One region of the Streptomyces sp. NPDC048639 genome, then DNA from elsewhere that is predicted to be linked to it. Evidence: riboswitches for the same ligand, from Rfam matches in the RefSeq annotation. Region 1 holds a riboswitch; each other region holds the start of a gene.

Region 1 (5,648 bases):
GACACCGTCTTCGATGCCGAAGCGGCCCTGAGTCACGGGCTCGCGGACCGCATCGTGCAGCACCGCAAGGGGACGCCCGGCCTCCCGGCCGGCGGGCGGTGATCGGCGTGCTGCCACCCGAACTGCCTCCGCTGCCCGCCCTGACGCGCGCCGAGTGCGATCTGGTGGACCGTTACCTGGAGGTACTCGATCTGCTGGGCCGCATCAACCCGGCCCGCTCCTGCGACACGTACGGCGGGCTGCGCGCCGCACAGGCCCTGGTCGGCAGGGCGGCGGCACTGCGGGACGCGCTGACTCTGATGCACGAGCGCGGGGAGAGTTCGATCCACGCCGCGACTCTGGCGCGCGCGTTGCGGGTGCTTGACGGAGAGCGGCGGGTGGGGCGCCTCACCCTCCCTCCGGAAGCGGAGAGTTGACGACCCGTCGCCCGGAACGGCGGCTCGGTACGGCCGAACGTGTACGCCCGATCGACGTACCGTCAGCTCCGTACGAGACATTGATCGACTTGCGATCGGACGACGGAGGGGAGTGCGGTGCACACCGCCCCTCGCCTGGTACGGGGCCTGCCGAGGAACCGGATCCGGCAGCGGGAAAACCCTCTGGACCGCTAAATGCGTCAAATGTGACTAAGGTCCAAAGTGGCCGTTTCGATCGGAAATCTTCCGGTTCTTGCGTGACGATCCGTTAGACGACAAGCCCCCGCCATCGCGGTGGGGCGGTCCGTGCGGACGCCGAGTCCTGCCGCCGCACGGATGCCCGGTCGACACGAGTGGATCGGCAGGAGTGGAGGACCCGAGCAGTCCGGGGCGCCGGGAGTACCGGCCGCTCCTTGGGGTGAAGCCGCTGCGGCGGCCGGGCATTCTTCGCCTGCCCGAACCCGACAGGTCACCCTTCACAGGCGGCTGACGAAGGGGTGCGCATGACCGCGCATGCACAAGTCCCGTCCCTCCTCGGCCGGGCCGGCGCCGCTTCGGCGCTCACCCTGGCAGCCGTCGGCGGCGCGCTCCTGGCGCCGGGCTCCGCCGGGAAGGCGTACGCAAGTCCACCGCCCGGCCCGGACTCGTCCCAGATCCGGAGCGACACGGCCGGGGCAGGAGTGTCCGGAATCGAGCAGCAGATTTCCGGCACGGATCCGTTCTCCGACACGGACGACGAGTCGTCCCTCAGCGGCTCAGGGGGCGGAAGACCACCCGAATCCCTGCCGGGCATGCCCGGCATCAGACCCGACGGAGCGCCGCCTTCCGCAGAGCCGGACGAGGGGGGAGCACCGCAGCAACAGTCCCATCCGCCCCGGAAGGAACCGTCGAAGCCGGACCGGTCCGACCAGGGCGGACAGGGCGGGAAGCAGGCGGCGCACCGCCCCGAAGCACCGAAGGCGGAGAAGCCCGCCAAGGCTCGGCAACCGCAGCAGCTCGGGACACGGGCCCTCAACGTCGCCCACTCCAAGCGGGGCGCCCCCTACCGCTACGGTGCCACCGGCCCGGGGAGCTTCGACTGTTCGGGCCTGACCGTCTACGCGTACAAGTCCGTGGGCAAGAGCCTGCCGCGGACGGCGTCGGCGCAGTACAACTCGACCCGCCGCATCCCGGCCTCCAGCCGCCGCCCCGGCGATCTCGTCTTCTTCGGCGCCGGACGCGGGGTCTACCACGTAGGTATCTACGCGGGTGACGGGAAGGTCGTGCACTCGCCCAAGGCCGGTTCGGTGGTGAGAGTCGATCCGATCTGGTCGAACGACGTCGCCTACGGCCGGGTGGACTGAGGCCCCCTCGCACGGCTCGGTGCGCACACATCCGTGCGCACCGGGCCGCCGCGGTCCTGACGACCACGGCATCCGGCCGCGTACGGGACCAAGGCACCCGAGGGATCCGGTCGAGTACGGAGGGCCGGTCAGTACGGGAGCCGGCCGGGTACGGGCCGACAGGGACCGGAACCGGCCAACTGCGCTCGCCCGTCAGGGAGTCGGGACCGGCCAGGGAAGCGCGATCCAAACGGTCTTGCCGCCCTCCGCCGTCGGCGTGACGGAGAGCCTGCCACCGGACTCGGCCGTGAGGCTGCGGATGATCACCATCCCCCGGCCGTTGTCCTGCTGCACTGCGGCGGGCAGCCGCCTCGGTCTTCGCGGATGGCTGTCGGTGACACCGATGCGCAGTTGCTCGTCGCGATCGAGCCGGATGTCCACGGTGAAGGTGGGCGACTGGCCGAGCGTGTGCACCACGGCGTTGGTGGCGAGTTCGGACACGATGAGGCGCACGGTGTCGGCGCACTCCGCGCCCTCCGGCAGCCCCCACTCGGCGAGGACGGTGCTGACGTACCGGCGGGCCGCCGTGACGGAGGCGGGGTCGCTCGGGTAGGTGATGGATGCTTCATGATGGTCTGCCATCGCGGACGCGGTCCCTTTCCCGCCGAGGCCCGGGGTCCGACGCGTTGTACGCATACGGAGACGACGTCGGAGCCGCCCTCCGGCGACCCCTTCGGCCAGAGTGCCACCGATGTGCCCGGTGCGGGGGGCGATCGACCGCGATGTGCATATATCTGTCCCTCGATGCGGTGAACTCTTCGCCGGAAACCCGCATTTGGGCTCACACTGACGCACGGGCGGGCGCGCGACGCCGCCCGCCAGCGGCACCGGAGGGAGCGCGAGGAGCCCATGCAGCACGGTCCGGCGGTGCGCCGCCGCAAGCTCGGCGAAGAGCTGCGGCGCCAGCGCGACATCGCCGGTCTGACGAGCGGCGAGGCCGCTCGCCTGGCCGGCTGGCACCAGTCGAAGGTGAGCCGGATCGAGACGGGGCGCAGCGGCGTCAAGTCCGAGGACGTGACCCGTCTGCTGGATGTGTACGGGGTGACGGATCCGGAGCTGCGCTCACTGCTCGCGGCTCTGGCCAACTCCGATGCCAATGGCGGGCAGCGCGCGTGGTGGCACGCCTATCGCGAGCTTCTGCCCTCCGCCTACCGGGACTTCATCAGTCTGGAGGCGGAGGCCGAACGCGCCCGGACGCTGGAGACGCTGGTCGTGCCGGGACTGCTCCAGACGCCCCGCTACGCCCGTGCCGTGACGCGCGCCGCGCTCGCGTCGCTGCCGGCCCGGCGCATCGACGAGCTGGTGGACGTACGGATCGCGCGACAGGACGTGCTGCGGGCGAACCCTCCGCTGGAGCTCCACGCGGTGCTGGACGAGGCGGTGTTGCGGCGGGAGGTCGAGTCTCCCGAGGTGATGGCGGAGCAGCTGGAACATCTGGTGGAGGTCGGTTCGCTGCCCCAAGTCCGGCTCCAGGTGCTGCCGTTCACGCACGGCTTGCACATCGGCGTGACGGGGCCTTTCGTTATTTTCTCATTTCCGGTCAGTTCTGATCTGGATGTGGTCGTTCTCGACCACTTGACGAGTAGCCTCTACCTCGAACGGAAAGAGGATCTCAGGGCGTACAGCGAGGCATTCGACACGCTGCGGGGGCGCGCCCTCCCGTGTGACGACTCGTTGGCCTTCATCGCCGCCATCGGCGATCCCCTGAGGAGGCGCAGTGCCCACCCCCCACGAACAGCCCACCCCCCACACCCCGTACATACCCTCCAGTGACCGCCTGCCCGGCCTGAACTGGCGCCGCAGCAGCCGCAGCACCGGCATGAACAACTGCGTGGAGACGGCCGTTATCGGCACGGCCACCGGAATGGGATACTCCGGGAGTTCCGGCCGGTCCCGGGTCCGCGTGGCCGTACGCGACTCCAAGGACACGGCCGGACCCGCGCTCCTCTTCTCCCCCGCCGCATGGCGGATGTTCGTACGGGACGTCCGGGCCGGGTGGTTCGACATCCGGACCTGACCGCGCCCCAGAGGCGGCACCGGCGGCCGGGACGACTCGTCAGGCCGCCGGTGCCGCCGCGACGATCACCGCGACCGCGTCCTCGATCTGCGTGTCCGTGAGGTCGGCGCGGGCGGTCAGCCGCAGTCGCGAGATGCCGTCGGGCACGGACGGCGGGCGGAAGCAGCCCACCACCAGCCCCGCGGCGCGGCAGTCGGCGGCCCAGCGGACCGCCGCATCCGGAGAGGGGGCCCGCACCGAGACCACGGACGCGTCCGGGCGGACGGCGGTCAGCCTTGCCTCCGTGAGCCGGCGATGCACTTCGGAGGCGACCGTACGGGCACGCGCCGCACGCTCGGGCTCACGGGCCAGCAGCCGCAGGCTCGCGAGCGCCGCGCCCGCCGCGGCCGGAGCGAGCCCGGTGTCGAAGATGAACGTCCGGGCCGTGTTGACCAGATGCTCGATCACCCGCGCCGGGCCGAGGACGGCACCGCCCTGGCTGCCCAGGGATTTCGAGAGGGTGACGGTGGCGACGACATCCGGGGCGCCAGCGAGCCCGGTCGCGTACAGCGCACCCCGCCCGCCGTCGCCGAGCACGCCCAGCCCGTGGGCGTCGTCGACGAGCAGCGCCGCTCCGTGCGTACGGCACGCGGCGGCCAATTCCCGCAGCGGCGCCGCGTCCCCGTCGACCGAGAAGATCGAATCGGTGACGGCCACTGCCCTTCCGTCGTGCCCGTCCAGCGACTTGGCCACGGCGCCCGGGTCGGCGTGCGGTACGACGGCGGTCTCGGCACGCGAGAGCCGGCAGCCGTCGATGAGCGAGGCGTGGTTCGCCGCGTCGGAGACGACGAGGGTGTCCCGGCCGCTGAGCGCGGTGACGGCGGCGAGGTTGGCGGCATAGCCCGAGGAGAGGACGAGAGCGGCCTCGAATCCGCAGAAGGCCGCCAGCTCGCTCTCCAGCTCGGCGTGCAGCTCGGTGGTGCCGGTGACCAGACGCGAACCGGTGGAACCCGCGCCCCAGCGCCGGGCGGCATGGGCGGCGGCGCTGGTGACCTCGGGATGGCGGGACAGACCCAGGTAGTCGTTGCTCGCCAGATCGAGAAGCGGCGAGTCGGCGGCGCGCGGACGCAGGGCGCGTACGAGCCCGGCACGGCGGCGCGCCTGCGCCTGCTCGTCGATCCAGTCGAACGGGTCGTGGGGCATCGGGCCGTCCCTCGCGTCGGTCACAGAAGCCCGGGCGGTCCCGGGATGAGGCTGCGTCCCAAACCGTAATGGGCGGGCGGACCGGTCATGGTGTGGCAATACACACACCTCATTCGGGGCCTGTTGTGCGGTCCCTCCTTGGCCGGGAGCCGTGCCGTAGGCGAGGATCAGCGCCATGGAGCTGCTGAACACGCTGGTGGACAAGGGGCTGCGACGAGAGCTGCCCACCCGGGACGAGGCCCTCGCCGTGCTGGCCACATCGGACGACGACCTGCTCGATGTGGTGGCGGCCGCCGGGAAGGTGCGCCGTCAGTGGTTCGGGCGGCGGGTGAAGCTCAACTACCTCGTCAACCTCAAGTCCGGCCTGTGCCCGGAGGACTGCTCGTACTGTTCCCAGCGGCTCGGTTCGAAGGCCGAGATCCTCAAGTACACCTGGCTGAAGCCGGACGAGGCCGCGGCCGCGGCGGGCGCGGGTGTCGCGGGCGGCGCCAAGCGCGTGTGCCTGGTCGCCAGCGGGCGCGGTCCGACCGACCGTGACGTGGACCGGGTGTCGAAGACGATCGAGGCCATCAAGGAGCAGAACGAGGGCATCGAGGTGTGCGCCTGCCTGGGGCTGCTCTCCGACGGGCAGGCCGGCCGGCTGCGCGACGC
Region 2 (5,648 bases), on a different contig from region 1:
GAAGGCGGTGATGTCCTCGTCCACGACCGGGCGGAGCGTGTCGAGCTGTGCGCGGTCCCGCTCGGCCCGCCGCTTCTTGTTACGGCTGCCGACCAGCAGCGCACCGCCGCCGACGGCCGCGATCAGCACGCCGAGCGTGGCCACGAGCCCGAGCGGGCTGACCCGGTTGCTGGGGGAGGTGTCCGTCCCGGTGTCGGTGCTGGAGCCGCCGCTCCAGGTGTCCGGGGCGTGGCCCTGCGCCTGCGGCAGGGCGTCGTCGACGAAGGAGTCGACCATGGCCCGCACATCGCCGGGGGACGAGCGCTCCACGGCGCCGGTGAGGTTGTCGACCGCGTTGCGGGACATCACGGAGGAGTCGGCTCCGGCGTCGAAACGGTCGCCCAGCGCGACCGCGTACACGCCCGTGATGCCGGTCTTGCCCCGCAGGTCCTGGAGCAGGGTCGGCGGGTTGAATTCCTTGGTGGCGGGGAGCACGACGACCATCACCGGCTTGTCCGCCTTCTTGATCTTGTCCGCCAGGGCGTCCGCGGCCGACGGAGGGAGCTGGTCCCTGGCCCGCGGATCGACGTAGACGGGGCCCTTTCTCAGGGCGTCGGCGGCGCTGTCGAGCCCGTCCGCGGCCCGCGCCCCGGGGGCCATGACGGCCACCAGTACGAGGGCGGCGGCGAGTACCGCCAGTACCGGTGCGAGCAGGATGCGACCCGCCCAAGGCTTCGCTGCGGTGTCCATACCTACGAAGTTAACTCCAAAGGCGCAATTTTGTGGCTTACGCCCTTTACTGCACCTTTACATCGTCTTTCCGATGCCTTTCCCGTGCCGTGCGTGCGCCGGGCCGGCAGCGAGCGGTGCGGGACCCCCGATTCGCGCGCGGCGCCTCCCCCGGCCAGGGTGGAAGGGGCGCGCTCGCGGACACGCCGCAGCGTCGGCCCTCACGGATGGGCAGGAGTCAGCAGGTGGGGACGCACGTCGAGGGACCTCGCCGCCTCGGTGGAGCCCGTCGGCCCAGTGCCCGGGTCATCCGCTGGATCCCGGCTCTGCTGATCATCGGCGGCGCGATATTCGACCTCATGACGCCGCCCCGCTTCACCGGCTCCCCGTTCTTCTCGGCGGCCCCGCTGGTGGCCGCCCCGTTCTTCTCGCTCGGTGTCACCGCCCTCACGGGCGGCGCGAGCGTGCTCACCGTGCTCGCGCTGCGGCTGTACGACATCCGGCTCACCGACATCGAGTCGGTCACCGAGCTGGTCACCGTCTTCACGGTCGCCGTCCTCGCCCTGCTCATCAATCGCGTCGTACGCCGGGGCGACCTGCGCCTCGCCTCGGCGCGCACCATCGCGGAGGCGGCCCAGCGCGCCGTCCTGCCCGACCCCGCCGAGCGGATCGGGGGCTTCCATGTCGCCGCGCGCTACGAGGCCGCGCACGCCGAGGCCAGCATCGGCGGCGACCTCTACGCCGTGCAGGACACCCCGTACGGCGTGCGCCTGGTCGTCGGGGACGTGCGGGGCAAGGGACTGGATGCCGTCGAGGCGGTGGCGATCCTCATCGGCTCGTTCCGGGAGGCCGCCGAGCAGGAGCCGACGCTGGAGGCGGTGGCCCGGCGGCTGGAGTGGGCGCTGCACCGGGAGAGTGCCCGGGGTGCGGGGCCGGACCTGTTCGAGGGCTTCACCACGGTCGTCCTCGCCGAGGTGCACGGCGTCGATGACCCGGCAGGCGCGGGCACGCTGCGGCTGCTCAACCGCGGCCACCCACCACCGCTGCTGCTCTACGAGGACGGCGGTCTGAGGGGTGTCGAACCGAAGGTGCCCGCACTGCCGCTCGGCATGGACGACCTGGGCGTGTGGCCGGACCTGGTCCAGGAGTTGGCGTTCCCCGGCGGGGCGACGCTGCTGCTGTTCACCGACGGGGTGACCGAGGCGCGCAATGCCCGCGGCGTCTTCTACGACCCGGTGGAGCGGCTGCGCGGCATGCATTTCCCCGATCCCGGCACGCTCCTCGACGCGCTCGTGGCGGACGTTCGCCGTCATGCGGCGGGCGAGGCACCGGATGACATGGCGCTGCTCGCGGTGGCACGACCCGAAGGCCACGGTCCGTAACCGGATCGCATCGCTCCGCATAACAACTGACGAACAGTCAGCTATGGGGGGTTGTCGGGCGTGAGGTCAACTCGCCCGATTTTCCTGGACCATGTACCGATTTGCCCCCACGGATTTCGTTAACGATCACACGGAACAGCTTGGAAACAGGTCCCGCGGTCTATTAACGTTCGATAACGCAGCGCGGTCGTCCCAGCCGCCACAAGAGGTGGCACCGTGCGCCTACGCCGAATCCCGCACCACCAGCATCACCCGCAGCATCCGCACCAACTGCACCAAGGGAACCGGGGAACCAAACTCTTGGGGTGAATCGGGCACCTTTCCCAAAGGCGCTCGTAGGAGACCTTCCTGCTCCGAACCCGTCAGCTAACCCGGTAGGCGAGAAGGAAGGAAAGGAGAGCGCCCGAGTGGCGTCCAACAGGCCTGCCCCCGAGCCCTTGTACGAACCCCCCGCCGCCCATGGTCCCGGCGGATTCGGTGAGTTCGGCGAGGAGTCCCCGGCCGCCGGTACCGGCGAGTGGAACCCGACGGCCGACTCCCTTGCTCCCGCGCGCGGCAAGCACCGCGTCAGCAAGCAGCGCGGTGGCGGCATGGCCCGCAGCGGTGCCGTCCTCGGGGTCGGTATGTTCGCGGCCGTCGGCGCCGGTGGCATGGCCACCGCCCAGGACAAGCCCCCGGCCGCCATCTCCATGCCGGATCTCGGCATCACCGACCAGCTCCCGGACGCCAAGTCCCTGCCGGGCATCGGCTCCCTGGTGGCCGACGACGACGCCCCCGCCGGAGCCACCACCCCGCTCTCCACCGCGGGACTCACCGACACCGAGGCCGCCAACGGCACCGGCGCGGGCGAGGCGCTGCGCGCCCGCATCATGCGCCAGGCCGAGCAGCAGCAGGGCGCGGCGGAGACCGCGCAGCGCGAGGCGGCCGAGAAGGCAGCCGCGAAGAAGGCCGCCGAGGAGGTCGCCGAGGCCAAGGAGAAGGCCGCGGACGCCAAGGCCGCCGCCGAGCGCAAGGCGAAGGCCGAGGCCGCGCGCAAGGCCGAGGCCGAGCGACTGGCCAAGCTGGCCAAGCAGTTCACCCTCCCCGTCGCCTCGTACACGCTGACCGCGGGCTTCGGCGAGGCCGGCTCCATGTGGGCCAACGACCACACCGGGCTGGACTTCGCCGCCCCCACCGGTACCCCCGCCAAGGCGGTGCACGGCGGCACGATCACGGAGGCCGGCTGGGCCGGTTCCTACGGCTACCGGATCATCCTCACCCTCGACGACGGCACCGAGGTCTGGTACTGCCACCTGTCCTCGATGACCAAGACGTCCGGGAAGGTGACGACCGGCGAGACGATCGGCCGCGTCGGCGCCACGGGCAATGTCACCGGGGCCCACCTCCACTTGGAGGTCCGTCCGGGCGGCGGCGACCCGATCGACCCGGCCGGCTGGCTGCGCGGCAAGGGCATGGCGCTCTAGACCCGCACCACACCCCTCTCGCGCCGCTCCGGCGCGACCGTCCTGAGGCCGTCCGTCCACCGGTCGGCCACCCCCACCGCGTTCGCCGCCAGCCCCGGTGTTTCCTCCCCCCTGGCACCGGGGCTGCCGGTATGCCCGCGGCCTTGCGTACCCGCGTCGCTCGCCGCGCCTCGCTCGCCGCGCCCGTTCGTGCACCTGGACCGTTTCGTGCACCTGGACCCTTCGCGCACCGGACCGTTCGCGCATCCGAGCCCTTTGCCATGGCGGAATAGCCGTGCCCCGGGGAGCGTTGGGTTGCCGCATGGCCGACAACAGCAGGATCATCGGTGATCTGACCGTCCACCCCCTCTGCCTCGGCGGCAATGTCTTCGGCTGGACGGCCGACGAGCAGCAGTCGCACGCGGTGCTGGACGCCTACGCGGCAGCGGGCGGCAACTTCATCGACACCGCCGACGTCTACACGGCCGCGGTCGAGGGCAATGCCGGTGGCGAGTCCGAAACCGTCATCGGCAACTGGCTGGCGGCACGCGGCAACCGCCAGGAGGTCGTGATCGCGACCAAGGCGGGCCGGCACCCGGAGTTCATGGGCCTGCGGGCGAAGACCCTCAAGGCAGCGGCGGAAGCCTCACTGCGCCGTCTGCGGACCGACCGCATCGATCTCTACTACACCCACTTCGACGACCCGACCGTCCCCGTCGAGGAGATCGTCACCACGCTCGACCAGCTCGTACGGGAGGGCAAGGTCCGGCAGTTGGGGGCCTCCAACATCTCCCCCGAGCGGCTCGAGGCATCGCTCGCCTTCGCACAGCGCGAGGGCCTGGCGGCGTACGCGGCGGTGCAGCCGCACTACAACCTCGTCTCGCGCGACACCTACGAGGGCGCTCCCGCGGAGCTCGCGGCCCACCACGGCCTGGCCGCCGTCCCGTACTTCGCGCTCGCCGCCGGTTTCCTCACCGGCAAGTACCGGCCGGGTGCCGAGGTCGACAGCGCACGGGCCCGGCGGGCCGGCCCGCACCTGGAGACCGAGCGCGGGCGGCGCGTGCTGGCGGCGCTCGACACCATCGCGCAGGCGCGGGGCGTGCAGGTCGCCACGGTCGCCCTCGCCTGGCTCGCGCGCCGGCCGACGGTGGCCTCCCCGATCGCCAGCGCCCGTACCCCGGAACAGCTCCCCGCCCTGCTCGCGGTCGCGGACTTCCTATTGACCGACGCGGAGTCGGCCGCCCTGGACGCGGCGTCGGCGTAGCGGGTCACGCTCCGTACGGGGGGCGGAAGTCGGTCGGCGCAGCGTGCCCCTGGCCGTACTGCCCTTGTCCGTACTGCCCCTGGCCGTGCGGGCCTTGACCGTACTGCCCTTGGCCGTGCGGCGGGGGAGCCGCGGGACCATGGCCCGGACCGTGCTGCGGGGGCACCGCGTGCCCGTGCCCCTGGCCGTACGGCGGCGGCATGCCCGGCCCGTACGCCGGACGGCCGTGCGGCCCCCACTGCGGCGGGACCCGCGGCGGTGCGGTGATCAAGGCGGCGTGGGCCAGGGCGGGTTGGGCCACGTCCTTGCGCTGCCAGAGGTGGTGCAGCAGCTCCTGCTCCCGCGCGACGAAGTCCGCCCCCGCCGTCCCCCGGTGCGCCCGCTGCCGCAGGAACGCGAGTGTGGTGGCGAAGGACTCGTACTCCGCGACGGCCCGGGCCGCGTCCTTCCCGTGGTGGCGCCGCGCCACGCTCCGCGCGAGCGAGCGGGCCCGCATCGACGACAGCGCCTGCGGCTCCGGCGGCTGCAGCCAGCCGGCCGCCACGTACGCGGGGAGCTGACCGCGTACGGTCCTCAGCTCGCTGCCGCGCGACCAGATCACCAGCCAGATGAGCAGCCCGAACACCGGGACCATGAACATGCCGTAGACGGCGATGAAGCCGAGGCCGCCGACGGTGGCCGAGCCGTTCCACACCGCGTGCAGCACGATCGCCGTGAGCAGGCCCGCGAGGGGCACCAGCACACGCCGCCCCCGCTGCCGCGTCGTGGCCAGCGCGGCGATGCCGAAGCCGATCCCGGTCAGCGCCGTGAACAGCGGGTGCGCGAACGGCGACATGACGATGCGGATGAAGA
Region 3 (5,648 bases), on a different contig from region 1:
TTCGCCGCGGAGCTCGAGCGCTGCGGCGCCACCCTCGACGCCCACGCCGACCACCCGGGCGTCCGCGTCTCCCTGGAGGTCCCCGCCTCCCGGCTGGAGAAGGCCCTCGGGCTGCTGGCCGACGCCCTGCGCGCCCCGGCGTTCCCCGACGGCGAGATCGAGCGGCTGGTCCGCAACCGGCTCGACGAGATCCCGCACGAGCAGGCCAACCCGGCTCGCCGCGCGGCCAAGGAGCTCTCCAAGGAGCTGTTCCCGTCCGCGTCCCGGATGTCCCGTCCGCGGCAGGGCACCGAGGAGACGGTCGAGCGCGTCGACGCCGCGGCCGTACGCGCCTTCTACGAGGCCCATGTTCGCCCCGCCACCGCCACCGCCGTGGTCGTCGGCGACCTGACCGGGATCGACCTCGCTGCCGTCCTCGGGGACACCCTCGGCGCCTGGACCGGCAACACCGCCTCTGCCCGGCCCGTCCCCCCGGTGACCGCCGACGACGCAGGCCGTGTCGTCATCGTGGACCGCCCCGGCGCGGTGCAGACCCAGCTGCTGATCGGGCGGATCGGATCCGACCGGCACGACCGCGTGTGGCCCGCCCAGGTCCTCGGCGTCTACTGCCTCGGGGGCACGCTCACCTCCCGGCTCGACCGGGTGCTGCGCGAGGAGAAGGGATACACCTACGGCGTACGGGCGTTCGGCCAGGTGTTGCGCTCCGCCCCCGACGGCACGGGCGCCTCGCTGCTGGCCATCAGCGGCTCGGTGGACACCGCCTCCACCGGACCGGCGCTGGAGGACACCTGGAAGGTGTTGCGCACGTTGGCCGCGGAGGGGCTCACCGACGCGGAGCGGGACACCGCCGTGCAGAACCTCGTCGGTGTCGCCCCGCTCAAGTACGAGACGGCGGCCGCGGTCGCGGGCACCTTCGCCGACCAGGTCGAGCAGCACCTCCCGGACGACTACCAGGCGCAGTTGTACGCCCAGCTCGCCGACACCGGCACGGTCGAGGCCACGGCGGCGGCCGTCAGCGCCTTCCCGTCGGACCGCCTGGTGACGATCCTCGTCGGCGACGCCTCCGAGATCGAGGAGCCCGTACGTGCTCTGGGCATCGGCGAGGTGAAGGTGGTCAGCGGCTGACGCCCTGAACAGCGGCTGCCCCTGAACGCATCGGCGGACGGCGTCCCTGACAGCGGCTGATGCCCCGTCAGGCCCGACCGCGTACAGCATCGGTACCCCGGAGCCCGGAGTGGCTCCGGGGTACCGATGTATGTCCGGTTTGTTATTGAGTCTGCCGTTTCCTTTGTGGTGTCGACTACAAACGCCCTGATTTCTTTGGCGATTGACAGATGTCCCGTTTAGCGTCGGTCCGGCTGTCCGGCCGGTACACCTGCCGCACCCGCGGCTCCGGGCAGTCATCGCCGAGTCCCCGTACGGCGCGAGCCAGGGGAGCCGGGGACCCACCTTGCTCGTCGCGCGCCGCACCGGCGCGGGAGGGCGCGCAGTCCCTGGGGTGAATCGGGCGCCTCCCGCGAGGGGCCCGTAGGAGACCTTCCTGCTCCGAACCCGTCAGCTAACCCGGTAGGCGAGAAGGAAGGAAAGGAGCACCGCCGCCGCATGGCGTCGTTCACCCGTGCCACCGGGAAGCACCGTTATCGCCGCCCCAGCCGTCTCGCCCGTTCCGGCGCGAGCCTTGCGGGCATAGCCACCCTCGCCACCACCGGGATCGTGACCTCACTGGCCGCCGGTCCCGCGTCCGCAGCCGCGCCGGGCCACGCGCCCGATGCCGAACAGACCGGTCTGCGCCAGGCGATCGTCATGGACGACTCGCTCGCCCGCACCGTGGATGCCCAGGCCGAGGCACAGCAGGACGCGGCCGATGCGGCCGCGGCCCGTGCCAAGGCCGAGGCCGCCGCGAAGAAGCGGGCGGCGGAGGTCAAGGCCGAGAAGAAGCGCGCGGCCCGCGAGGCCGAGCGCAAGCGCCTCAACGCCTTTGTCCTGCCCGTCGAAGGCAGCTACGTCTCCACCTCGTACGGATCCGCCGGTGGCGCCTGGTCCTCCGGCAGCCACACCGGTGTGGACTTCCACGCCTCGTCGGGGACGACCGTGCGCTCGGTGGGCGCCGGCACCGTCGTCGAGGCCGGCTGGGGCGGCAGTTACGGCAACAACATCGTGATCAAGATGAAGGACGGCACGTACACGCAGTACGGCCACCTCTCCGCGGTCCATGTCTCCGTCGGCCGGACCGTCACCCCGGGCGAGAAGATCGGCCTCTCGGGCAGTACCGGGAACACCACGGGCCCGCATCTGCACTTCGAGGCCCGCACATCCCCCGACTACGGCTCCGACATCGACCCGGTGGCCTACCTGCGCTCGCACGGCCTGAGCCTGTGAGCCTCTGACGCGGACCCTCCTGCCGTCCCGCCGGCGGCAGGAGGGAACGGGGACCGCGCAACGGACCGAGCCGGGGACCGCGCAAAGGCCAAAAGATATCCATGTCCGGGTCCCGCCCGATGGAAATTCCTCCGTTGTGCCATACAGTTCTTGAATGAACGCGGTCGAACGTGTTTCCCGGGAATTGCAGCGGAGGTCCGGCCATGCGGGATCGGATGTGAGCGGCGAGACACCGGCAGCCGGCCGTATTCCGGCGCGTGCGGTGTGCCGGGCGATTCGCGACGACATCGTCGCCGGAATCCATCCGCCCGGCAGCAGGCTGACCGAGGAGGTCCTCGCGCGACGCTACGGCGTCTCCCGCGTCCCCGTCCGCGAGGCCCTGCGCACCCTGGAGTCCGAAGGGTTCGTGACCACCCGCAGACACGCCGGGGCCTGCGTCGCCGAGCCCTCCGAGCAGGAGGCCGCCGACCTGCTCGACATCCGCGCGCTGCTGGAGCCGCTGGGCGCCGCGCGCGCCGCACAGCGCCGTACGGACGCCCACCTCAAGGTGTTGCGCGGTCTCGTACGGCTGGGCCAGGAGCGGGCGCGGCACGGACAGGTGGCGGATCTGCGGTCGCTGGAAGGCTGGTTCCACGAGACGCTGGCCCAGGCCTCCGGCAGCCCCAGCCTCGCGGCGCTGCTCACCCAGGTCCGCCGCAAGATCGCGTGGATGTACGCGCCCGCGCCGGTGGGCGCGACGAACTCCTGGGACGAGCACGCCGCGATCGCCGACGCGGTGGCGCGCGGAGAAGCGGACCGGGCCCGGGCGCTCATGGCGGTGCACACCGAGCGCTCGCTGGCGGTCCACCGGATGCGCCGCCCGGTGTGTGTGAGCACCGCGAAACACGCCGTCAACACAATGAGTGCGCAGAATTAACAGGGCTGCCGTATACAGGTGCGGGGAATTCCGCACCGAATTCGGAACGGCCGGCGGAAAATGCTCGCTGACGAAAGAAGCGCGGGGACCGTAAGGGTCCACCGCGGTTCTTCGAGCCGGTTTACTCCGAAGCTTCCCGCATTTCGGGGGCGGCTCCGGGACGCGCTGTCAGACGGTCTCGGGGAGCTCTTCGAGACCCTCGGAGACGAGCTTGGCCAGGCGGTCGAGCGCGATGTCGGCGCCGTCGGCGTCGGAGGCGAGCACGATCTCGTCGCCACCCTGGGCGCCGAGGCCGAGCACCGCCAGCATCGAGGCGGCGTTGACCGGGTTGCCGTCGGCCTTGGCGATCGTCACGGGAACACCCGCGGCCGTCGCCGCACGGACGAAGATCGAAGCAGGCCGGGCGTGCAGGCCCTCGGCCCAGCCGACGGTGACGCGGCGCTCAACCATGGTGTTGCCCTTCGGGTCGTGACAGGTGTGTCCGACGGGGTTGTCTAGACCAGCTTGCGCTCAGTCTCTCATGGCACACGGAGTGCCCCGCTCCGCCCCTCGCCCGTACGCTGGCCCCATGGGGACGACGCCGGAACACGCCTACCCGGCCCACTGGGAAGCAGACGTCGTGCTGCGCGACGGGGGCACCGCGCAGATCCGGCCCATCACCCCGGACGACGCTCAGCGGTTGGTCAGCTACTACGAGCAGGTCTCGGACGAGTCGAAGTACTACCGCTTCTTTGCACCGTACCCTCGCCTCTCCGATCGCGACGTGCACCGGTTCACGCACCACGACTACGTGGACCGGGTCGGCCTTGCGGCCATCGTCGGCGGAGAGTTCATCGCCACCGTGCGCTACGACCGCATCGACGCCGACGGGCGGCCCGCCTCTTCCCCCGCGGACGAGGCCGAGGTCGCCTTCCTCGTCCAGGACGCGCACCAGGGCAGAGGCGTGGCCTCGGCTCTCCTGGAACACATCGCCGCGGTGGCCCGTGAGCGCGGCATCCGCCGCTTCGCCGCCGAAGTGCTGCCCGCCAACAGCAAGATGATCAAGGTGTTCACGGACGCCGGGTACACCCAGCAGCGCAGCTTCGAGGACGGGGTGGTGCGCCTGGAGTTCGATCTCGAACCGACCGACCGGTCCCTGGCCGTCCAGCGCGGCCGCGAGCAGCGCGCCGAGGCCCGCTCCGTCAAGCGGCTGCTCGCCCCCCGCTCGGTCGCCGTCATCGGCACCAGCCGCAGTCCCGGCGGCGTGGGCCGCCAGGTGCTGCGCAATCTGGTCGAGGGGGGCTTCACCGGGCGCGTGTACGCCGTCAACCACGCGTTCCCCGACGACGCGAGCACACTGGACGCCCCCGAACTCGGCGAACCCGCAGTCCCCGCCCGCCGCTTCGTGCACGAGATCGACGAGCCGGTGGACCTCGCCGTCGTGGCCGTACCGGCGCAGGCCGTGCCCGCCGTCGTCGCCGACTGCGGCGAACACGGGGTCCAGGGGCTGGTGGTGCTCGCCTCCGGCTACGCGGAGAGCGGTCCCGGAGGGCGCGAGCGCCAGCGCGAACTCGTCCGGCAGGCCCGCTCGTTCGGCATGCGGATCATCGGGCCGAACGCCTTCGGCCTCCTCAACACCGCCCCCGACGTACGGCTCAACGCCTCGCTCTCGCCCGAACTGCCGGTCCCCGGCCGCCTCGGGCTCTTCACGCAGTCCGGCGCCATCGGCATCGCACTGCTCTCCGGACTCCAGCGGCGCGGCGCCGGGCGGATCGGCCTGTCCAGCTTCGTCTCCGCGGGCAACCGCGCGGACGTCTCCGGCAACGACTTCCTGCAGTACTGGCACGACGACCCCGACACCGACGTCGTGCTGATGTACCTCGAATCCATCGGCAACCCGCGGAAGTTCACCCGGCTCGCCCGCCGCACCGCCGCCGTCAAGCCCGTCGTGGTCGTCAAGGGCGCCCGGCACACCGGCAGCGCCCCGACCGGGCACACCGTCCCCACCACCCGTATCCCCGACGCCACCGTGTCCGCGCTCCTGCGCCAGGCCGGCGTGATCCGCGTCGGCACGGTTACCGAGCTCGCGGACGCCGGACTGCTGCTCGCCGGGCAGCCGCTGCCCGTCGGCCCGCGTGTGGCCGTCCTCGGCAACTCCGAGTCCCTCGGCCTGCTCACCTACGACGCCGCCCTCACCGAGCGCCTGCGCCCGCTGCGGCCCCGCGACCTCACGACCGCCGCCACCCCCGATGACTACCGCGACGCGCTCGCCGCGGCGCTGGCCGACGACCTGTGCGACGCGGTCGTGGTCAACGCGATCCCCTGGGTCGGCGACGACACGTCCCCGGAACCCGACCGCGCGGCGGAGGGCCGC
Region 4 (5,648 bases), on a different contig from region 1:
GCTCCGTCATGCGGACACAGCCGATGTCGACGGAGCGTGCCGCCCGTACGGAGACGTCGCCGACGACGAACTCCGTCGAGCCGCCGCCGATGTCGACGACCAAATACGGCTTCTCGACATGGTCCCGGCCCGTCAGCTCCTTGGTCGCGCCGGTGAAGGAGAACTGTGCCTCCTGGTCCCCGCTGATCACCTCGGGCTCCACGCCCAGGATGTCCACCACGCCGCGCACGAACTCCTCGCGGTTCTCGGCGTCGCGCGAGGCGGACGTTGCGACGAACCGCGTGCGGTGGGCGCCGAGTTCGCCGATCACCTCCGCGTACTCGCGGCAGGCGGCGAAGGTGCGCTCGAGGGCCTCGGGAGCGAGCCGCCCCGTGCGGTCCACGCCCTGGCCGAGGCGGACGATCGTCATCCGCCGGTCCAGCTCCTTCAACTCACCGGTTTCCGGGGCGACATCGGCGACCAGCAGGCGGATGGAGTTCGTACCGCAGTCGATCGCGGCGACCCGTGTCATACGCCGTCCTCCTTCTGCTCCTGCGCCGACGCGTTGTGCTCCCGCGCGTCCGACGGGCAGGAGACGCAACGCCCCTTGCGCCACCACTCCGGCAGCATCGCGAGGGCCTCGTCCCCGAGCGGATTGACGCCCGGGCCCGCGGCCAGGGAGTGGCCGACCAGGACGTGCAGGCACTTCACCCGGTCCGGCATGCCGCCCGCGCTGGGGAAGCCCTCCAGCACCCCGATGGCGTCGCGGCGCCGGATGTAGTCCTCGTGCGCGGCGCGGTACGCGGCGGCCAGCTCCGGGTCCTCCGCGAGGCGGGCGCTCATGTCCTTCATGACGCCCTCCGCCTCCAGGGTGCCGATGGCGGAGGCGGCGCGCGGGCAGGTCAGGTAGTAGAGCGTCGGGAAGGGGGTGCCGTCCTCCAGGCGCGGCGCGGTCTCCACCACGTCGGGCAGCCCGCACGGGCAGCGGTGCGCGATGGCGCGCAACCCGCGCGGCACACGGCCCAGTTGCTCGCCGATCGCCTCGATGTCGGCGTCGGTGGGCGGGGTGGGATCGGTCTGGGGAGGGGGCGTGTCCATGCCTGCGCAGATCTCTTCGGTCGAATGGGGAAGTCGGGTACGGACGGGGGGACTTGACAGGGCGGTCAGCCGCGGGCGTCGACGCGGTCGACACCCTCCCAGAGGTTGCTGTACCAGGCCCGGTCGGCCATGCCCCGGCCCTGCGGCCGGCTGCCGTCGTACGAACCGCCGCCGACCACGGTGTAGCCGGTCTCGCCCGGCCTGAGGAAGTGCAGATGCTCACGGGCCTGCCGCTCGACGAACGCCGGGTCCTGCCAGCGCGCCTTCTCGTCGCGCAGCGTCTCCACGGCACGGCGCGCCTGCTCGGCATCGCGCTGCTGCTCGGCGATCTCCGAACGCTGGGAGACCCACTGCCGCATCGGGTACGCCAGGGCGACGACGAGTGAGCAGACGACCAGCGCGAGCAGTGCGGCCCGGCCGGTGAGCCGGCTGCGCCGGGGCGCCTTGCGGGCCTGGGCCCGGTAGACCCGGGCGGCGGCCTGCTCGCCGAGCGCCTTGAGTCTGGTCGCGGTGGAGAACCGCTCCCGGTCCGCGCCCACGTCGCCTCCCTGCTGTCGGATACGTCCGTCCCCGGCCACGGTACGGGACCGCGGCCGGGGACGGACGAAGGCCGGAGCGATGGGCCCGAGGGCTCGTGCCGCCCGTGGGCCCGGCGCTCGTGGGTGGTCAGCCCTTGAAGCGCGGGAAGGCGCTGCGGCCGGCGTACACCGCGGCGTCGTCGAGGATCTCCTCGATGCGCAGGAGCTGGTTGTACTTGGCGACGCGCTCGGAACGGGCCGGGGCGCCGGTCTTGATCTGGCCGCAGTTGGTGGCGACGGCCAGGTCGGCGATGGTGACGTCCTCGGTCTCGCCGGAGCGGTGGGACATCATGCACTTGAAGCCGTTGCGCTGGGCGAGCTCGACGGCGTCGAGGGTCTCGGTCAGCGAACCGATCTGGTTGACCTTGACCAGCAGCGCGTTGGCGGTGTTGTTCTCGATGCCGCGGGCCAGGCGCTCCGGGTTGGTGACGAACAGGTCGTCGCCGACGAGCTGGACCTTGTCACCGAGCTGCTCGGTGATGGTCTTCCAGCCCTCCCAGTCCTCCTCGTTCAGCGGGTCCTCGATGGAGACCAGCGGGTACGCATCGACCAGCTCGGCGTAGTAGGAGGTCATCTCGGCGGCGGTACGGGTCTTGCCCTCGAACGCGTAGACGCCGTCCTTGTAGAACTCGGTGGCGGCGACGTCCAGGGCGAGCGCGATGTCCTGGCCCGGCTGGTAGCCGGCCTTCTTGATGGCCTCGACGATCAGGTCCAGGGCCTCGCGGTTGGAGTCCAGGTTGGGGGCGAAACCGCCCTCGTCGCCGAGGCCGGTGGACAGGCCCCGCTCCTTCAGCACGGACTTCAGGGTGTGGTAGACCTCGGTGCCCCAGCGCAGGGCATCGGAGAAGGACTCGGCGCCGATGGGCGCGATCATGAACTCCTGGATGTCCACGTTGGAGTCGGCGTGCGAGCCGCCGTTGAGGATGTTCATCATCGGGACCGGCAGCAGGTGCGCGTTCGGTCCGCCGAGGTAGCGGAAGAGCGGAAGGTCGGAGGCCTCGGCGGCGGCGTGCGCGACGGCGAGGGAGACGCCGAGGATCGCGTTGGCGCCGAGCGAGGACTTGTCAGGGGTGGCGTCCAGGTCGAACATCGCCTGGTCGATCAGCCGCTGCTCGGTCGCGTCGTAGCCGACCAGCTCCGGGCCGATCTGCTCGATGACGGCGAGGACGGCCTTCTCCACGCCCTTGCCGCCGTAGCGGCTCTTGTCCCCGTCACGGAGCTCGAGGGCCTCGAACGCTCCGGTGGAGGCACCGGAGGGGACGGCGGCACGACCCGTGCTGCCGTCGTCGAGGCCGACCTCGACCTCGACCGTGGGGTTGCCTCGCGAGTCGAGGATCTCGCGGGCTACGACGACGTCGATCGACGGCACGAGCATCTCCTTCTGGGATCTGACGCTGGGACGCAGGACTCGGTGAGTCCCTCTCTGCGGCATGAGCCTAACCGTCCTCGGATCCTCGGCCGTCCTCTGCCCGCCCGCCGAGACGAAAAGGCCCCCAAAGGCCCGTAAAGGTGACCTTTGAGGGCCTTGAATCCGCCGGCCGGCCGGGACCGGTCGGCCCACTGGCCGGCCGGGGGCCGGGTCAGCTCAGGTGGAGACGCTGGCCGGGGAAGATCAGGTCGGCGCGGTCGACGATCTCCTTGTTGAGCTCGTAGAGCTTCTTCCAGCCACCCTCGACGCCCTTGGCGTCGGCGATCGTGCCGAGGGTGTCACCGGGCTTGACCTCGTACTCGCCGTCACCCTTCTTGACCGGCGCTCCGGACGCGTCCTTCGGCGCGGACGGCCCGGCCTCGCCCCGGCGGTCGCTGCGGGCGGCGCGGTCGCTGCGGTCGGCGCGCGCCTCGGCGCCGCCGGCGGAGGTACGGGCGGTGTCCACGTCCGCGTCCGGGCCGCCGGCGGTCAGGCCGCCCGCGCCGGCGCAGGACCAGGCACCCGGCCCCTGCTTGTCGAGCAGCTTCTCCGCGGTGGCGATCTGCTGCTCCTTGGTGGCCAGGTCGGCACGGGACGCGTACTGGGTGCCGCCCGCGGCGGACCAGCTCGACTGCGAGAACTGCAGCCCGCCGTAGTAGCCGTTGCCGGTATTGATGTGCCAGTCGCCGCCGGACTCGCACTGGGCGACCTTCTCCCAGGTTCCGACGGAGGCGGCGCTCGCCGAAGTGGCGCCCATGAGCGGTACGGCGACCGCGGAGCCGGCGACACCGGCGAGTACTGCGATACGAGCCATGGTGGATGGGCGGCGATGCGCGCCGCGCGAGCCCTTGTTGCCGGAAAGCAGCATGGAACATCCCCTCACCGACGCCTGCGAGGTGAGCTGTCGGGTTCGGGCTGTGAGCGGCCCGGCCCGGTGCTCTCGCACCGGTCTTCACCCCTAGCCGTCCGGTCCGCTGTCGCGGCCCTTCCGGCACTTACCTTGGGTCCCCCGCTCCTGCCTACGGCGCTTGCGCGTCGACTGTCCTCCGGCCACCGGCAGGATTAGGCGTGATGGTCGGCGGCGCCCACCGTGCGGCGAGCGGCTTCGACGGTAAGCACACAAGTCCCACCGGTTCAAAAACCGACATCCGGCACCAGGAGCCCCTACTTTTCCTTCTGTTGTCCTTATCTACGCAGGTGGGGACAGGTGCGGGCACACCAGGCGGGCGCAGCACGCCCGTTGGGCCGATGAGATGCTTCTCTCAGTCGCTCCCCAGCGCTGCCCGCACCCGCGAACTAGCGCGCGGACGATTCGAGGTCGAGCGTCTGACCAGGGAGAATGAGGTTCGGGTCGCCGCCGACCACGGACTCGTTGGCCTCGTACAGCGCGGGCCAACCGCCCGCGAGCGAGTGCTTTTCGGCAATTCCCGACAGACTGTCACCCGGTCGGACGGTGTAGTCGCCTTCCTGCTCCGCACGGTCGGAGCCGCTGCCGCGGGAGGCGTGACGGCCGTTCTCGTGGTCCTTGCCCTCGTCCGCCGTGCGGTCCGAGTCGCCCGCACCGCTCCCGGACCCCTCGTCCGCGGGCGCGCCGCGGTGCTTGCCGGCGCCGGATCCGCCGGACGGAGCGGCCGATTCCGAGCCGCCCGGCTCCTGGTCGCCGTAGTCCTCCGAGGGAGCGCCGGATTCGCCGCGGTCCTCGGTGTCGTCGTCGTACGGGGACGATTCCGAGGGGCTGGGCTCGCCGGAGTCCCGGTCGGGAACGGCGGATTCACCGGGGAGCAGGGTTTCGATGGGCCGCGACAGGTCGACGCCGGGATCCACGTCGGGGGCCTCGCCGTCATCGGTGAGGCCGGCGTCCAGCGCGCAGTTCGGCCACGCCTGGGGCCCCTTGGCGTCGAGAATCTTCTCGGCGACGGATATCTGCTGGGAGCGGCTGGCGAGATCGGCCCGGGGCGCGTAGTCGCGACCGCCGTACTCCTCCCAGGTGTTCTGGGTCAGCTGCACTCCGCCGTAGTAGCCGTTGCCCGTGTCCGCGCTCCACAGACCGCCGCTCTCGCACTGCGCGACCCGGTCCCAGGTGTCGGTGTCCGCGGCCTGAGCGCCACCGGCCGCGAGCAGCGGCAGCGCGATCGCCGAACCTGTCACGCCAGCCGTGACGAAGATGGCCGGTGCTTGACGAGGGCGGCGGTGCCGACCGGTCCCGGAACGCATGTGGTGCCTTTCGAGCGAGCGGTGGTGCGAAGCTGCCGCAGAAGGTAGCGAGGTCGGCGTGCTGTCACAAGACGATGTAGTGGAGATCACGCGAAGATCACATAGTTGAAACCCGCTCAAATTTTAGAGGGGGTGAACTCGACCGGAAGCGTGCGCAATCCACGCATGATGAGCCCTCCGCGCCAGCGCAAATCGTCAGGTTCCGCCGCGAGTCGTACGTCGGGAAGGCGCCGGAAAAGTGTGGCGAGAGCGGTCTGTGCCTCCAGCCGGGCGAGCGGAGCGCCCAAACAGTAGTGAATTCCGTGGCCGTACCCGAGGTGCTGGTTGTCGCCGCGGGCGAGGTCGAGCGTGCCGGGATCGGCGAAGCGCGC

Evidence for each region. A riboswitch is a leader RNA that binds a small molecule or an ion and turns the genes downstream of it on or off. The one in region 1 is predicted to bind cyclic di-AMP.
Region 2: linked by a shared signal. The riboswitch ahead of ACGFNH_RS25855 (M23 family metallopeptidase) and the one ahead of ACGFNH_RS04770 (C40 family peptidase) in region 1 are both predicted to bind cyclic di-AMP.
Region 3: linked by a shared signal. The riboswitch ahead of ACGFNH_RS31080 (M23 family metallopeptidase) and the one ahead of ACGFNH_RS04770 (C40 family peptidase) in region 1 are both predicted to bind cyclic di-AMP.
Region 4: linked by a shared signal. The riboswitch ahead of ACGFNH_RS17385 (transglycosylase family protein) and the one ahead of ACGFNH_RS04770 (C40 family peptidase) in region 1 are both predicted to bind cyclic di-AMP.

Annotation. Positions count from the first base shown of each region.
Region 1 covers NZ_JBICVP010000002.1:95,117-100,764, forward strand. Annotated here, with positions in the region: gene ACGFNH_RS04760 (ATP-dependent Clp protease proteolytic subunit) at 1-102, shown strand, start outside; gene ACGFNH_RS04765 (hypothetical protein) at 108-416, shown strand; cyclic di-AMP (ydaO/yuaA leader) riboswitch at 720-917, shown strand; partial or broken gene ACGFNH_RS04770 (C40 family peptidase) at 1,412-1,759, shown strand; gene ACGFNH_RS04775 (ATP-binding protein) at 1,952-2,380, opposite strand; gene ACGFNH_RS04780 (helix-turn-helix domain-containing protein) at 2,648-3,571, shown strand; gene ACGFNH_RS04785 (DUF397 domain-containing protein) at 3,516-3,815, shown strand; gene ACGFNH_RS04790 (8-amino-7-oxononanoate synthase) at 3,855-4,997, opposite strand; gene bioB (biotin synthase BioB) at 5,173-5,648, shown strand, end outside.
Region 2 covers NZ_JBICVP010000009.1:403,880-409,527, forward strand. Annotated here, with positions in the region: gene ACGFNH_RS25845 (hypothetical protein) at 1-729, opposite strand, end outside; gene ACGFNH_RS25850 (PP2C family protein-serine/threonine phosphatase) at 936-2,090, shown strand; cyclic di-AMP (ydaO/yuaA leader) riboswitch at 2,345-2,486, shown strand; gene ACGFNH_RS25855 (M23 family metallopeptidase) at 2,498-3,553, shown strand; gene ACGFNH_RS25860 (aldo/keto reductase) at 3,855-4,796, shown strand; gene ACGFNH_RS25865 (PrsW family intramembrane metalloprotease) at 4,801-5,648, opposite strand, start outside.
Region 3 covers NZ_JBICVP010000015.1:5,121-10,768, reverse strand. Annotated here, with positions in the region: gene ACGFNH_RS31085 (M16 family metallopeptidase) at 1-1,125, shown strand, start outside; cyclic di-AMP (ydaO/yuaA leader) riboswitch at 1,395-1,587, shown strand; gene ACGFNH_RS31080 (M23 family metallopeptidase) at 1,603-2,379, shown strand; gene ACGFNH_RS31075 (GntR family transcriptional regulator) at 2,597-3,295, shown strand; gene ACGFNH_RS31070 (HPr family phosphocarrier protein) at 3,464-3,745, opposite strand; gene ACGFNH_RS31065 (GNAT family N-acetyltransferase) at 3,864-5,648, shown strand, end outside.
Region 4 covers NZ_JBICVP010000006.1:5,742-11,389, forward strand. Annotated here, with positions in the region: gene ACGFNH_RS17365 (exopolyphosphatase) at 1-511, opposite strand, end outside; gene ACGFNH_RS17370 (DUF501 domain-containing protein) at 508-1,077, opposite strand; gene ACGFNH_RS17375 (septum formation initiator family protein) at 1,143-1,616, opposite strand; gene eno (phosphopyruvate hydratase) at 1,744-3,024, opposite strand; gene ACGFNH_RS17385 (transglycosylase family protein) at 3,236-3,931, opposite strand; cyclic di-AMP (ydaO/yuaA leader) riboswitch at 3,935-4,100, opposite strand; gene ACGFNH_RS17390 (transglycosylase family protein) at 4,360-5,211, opposite strand; gene ACGFNH_RS17395 (cytochrome P450) at 5,394-5,648, opposite strand, start outside.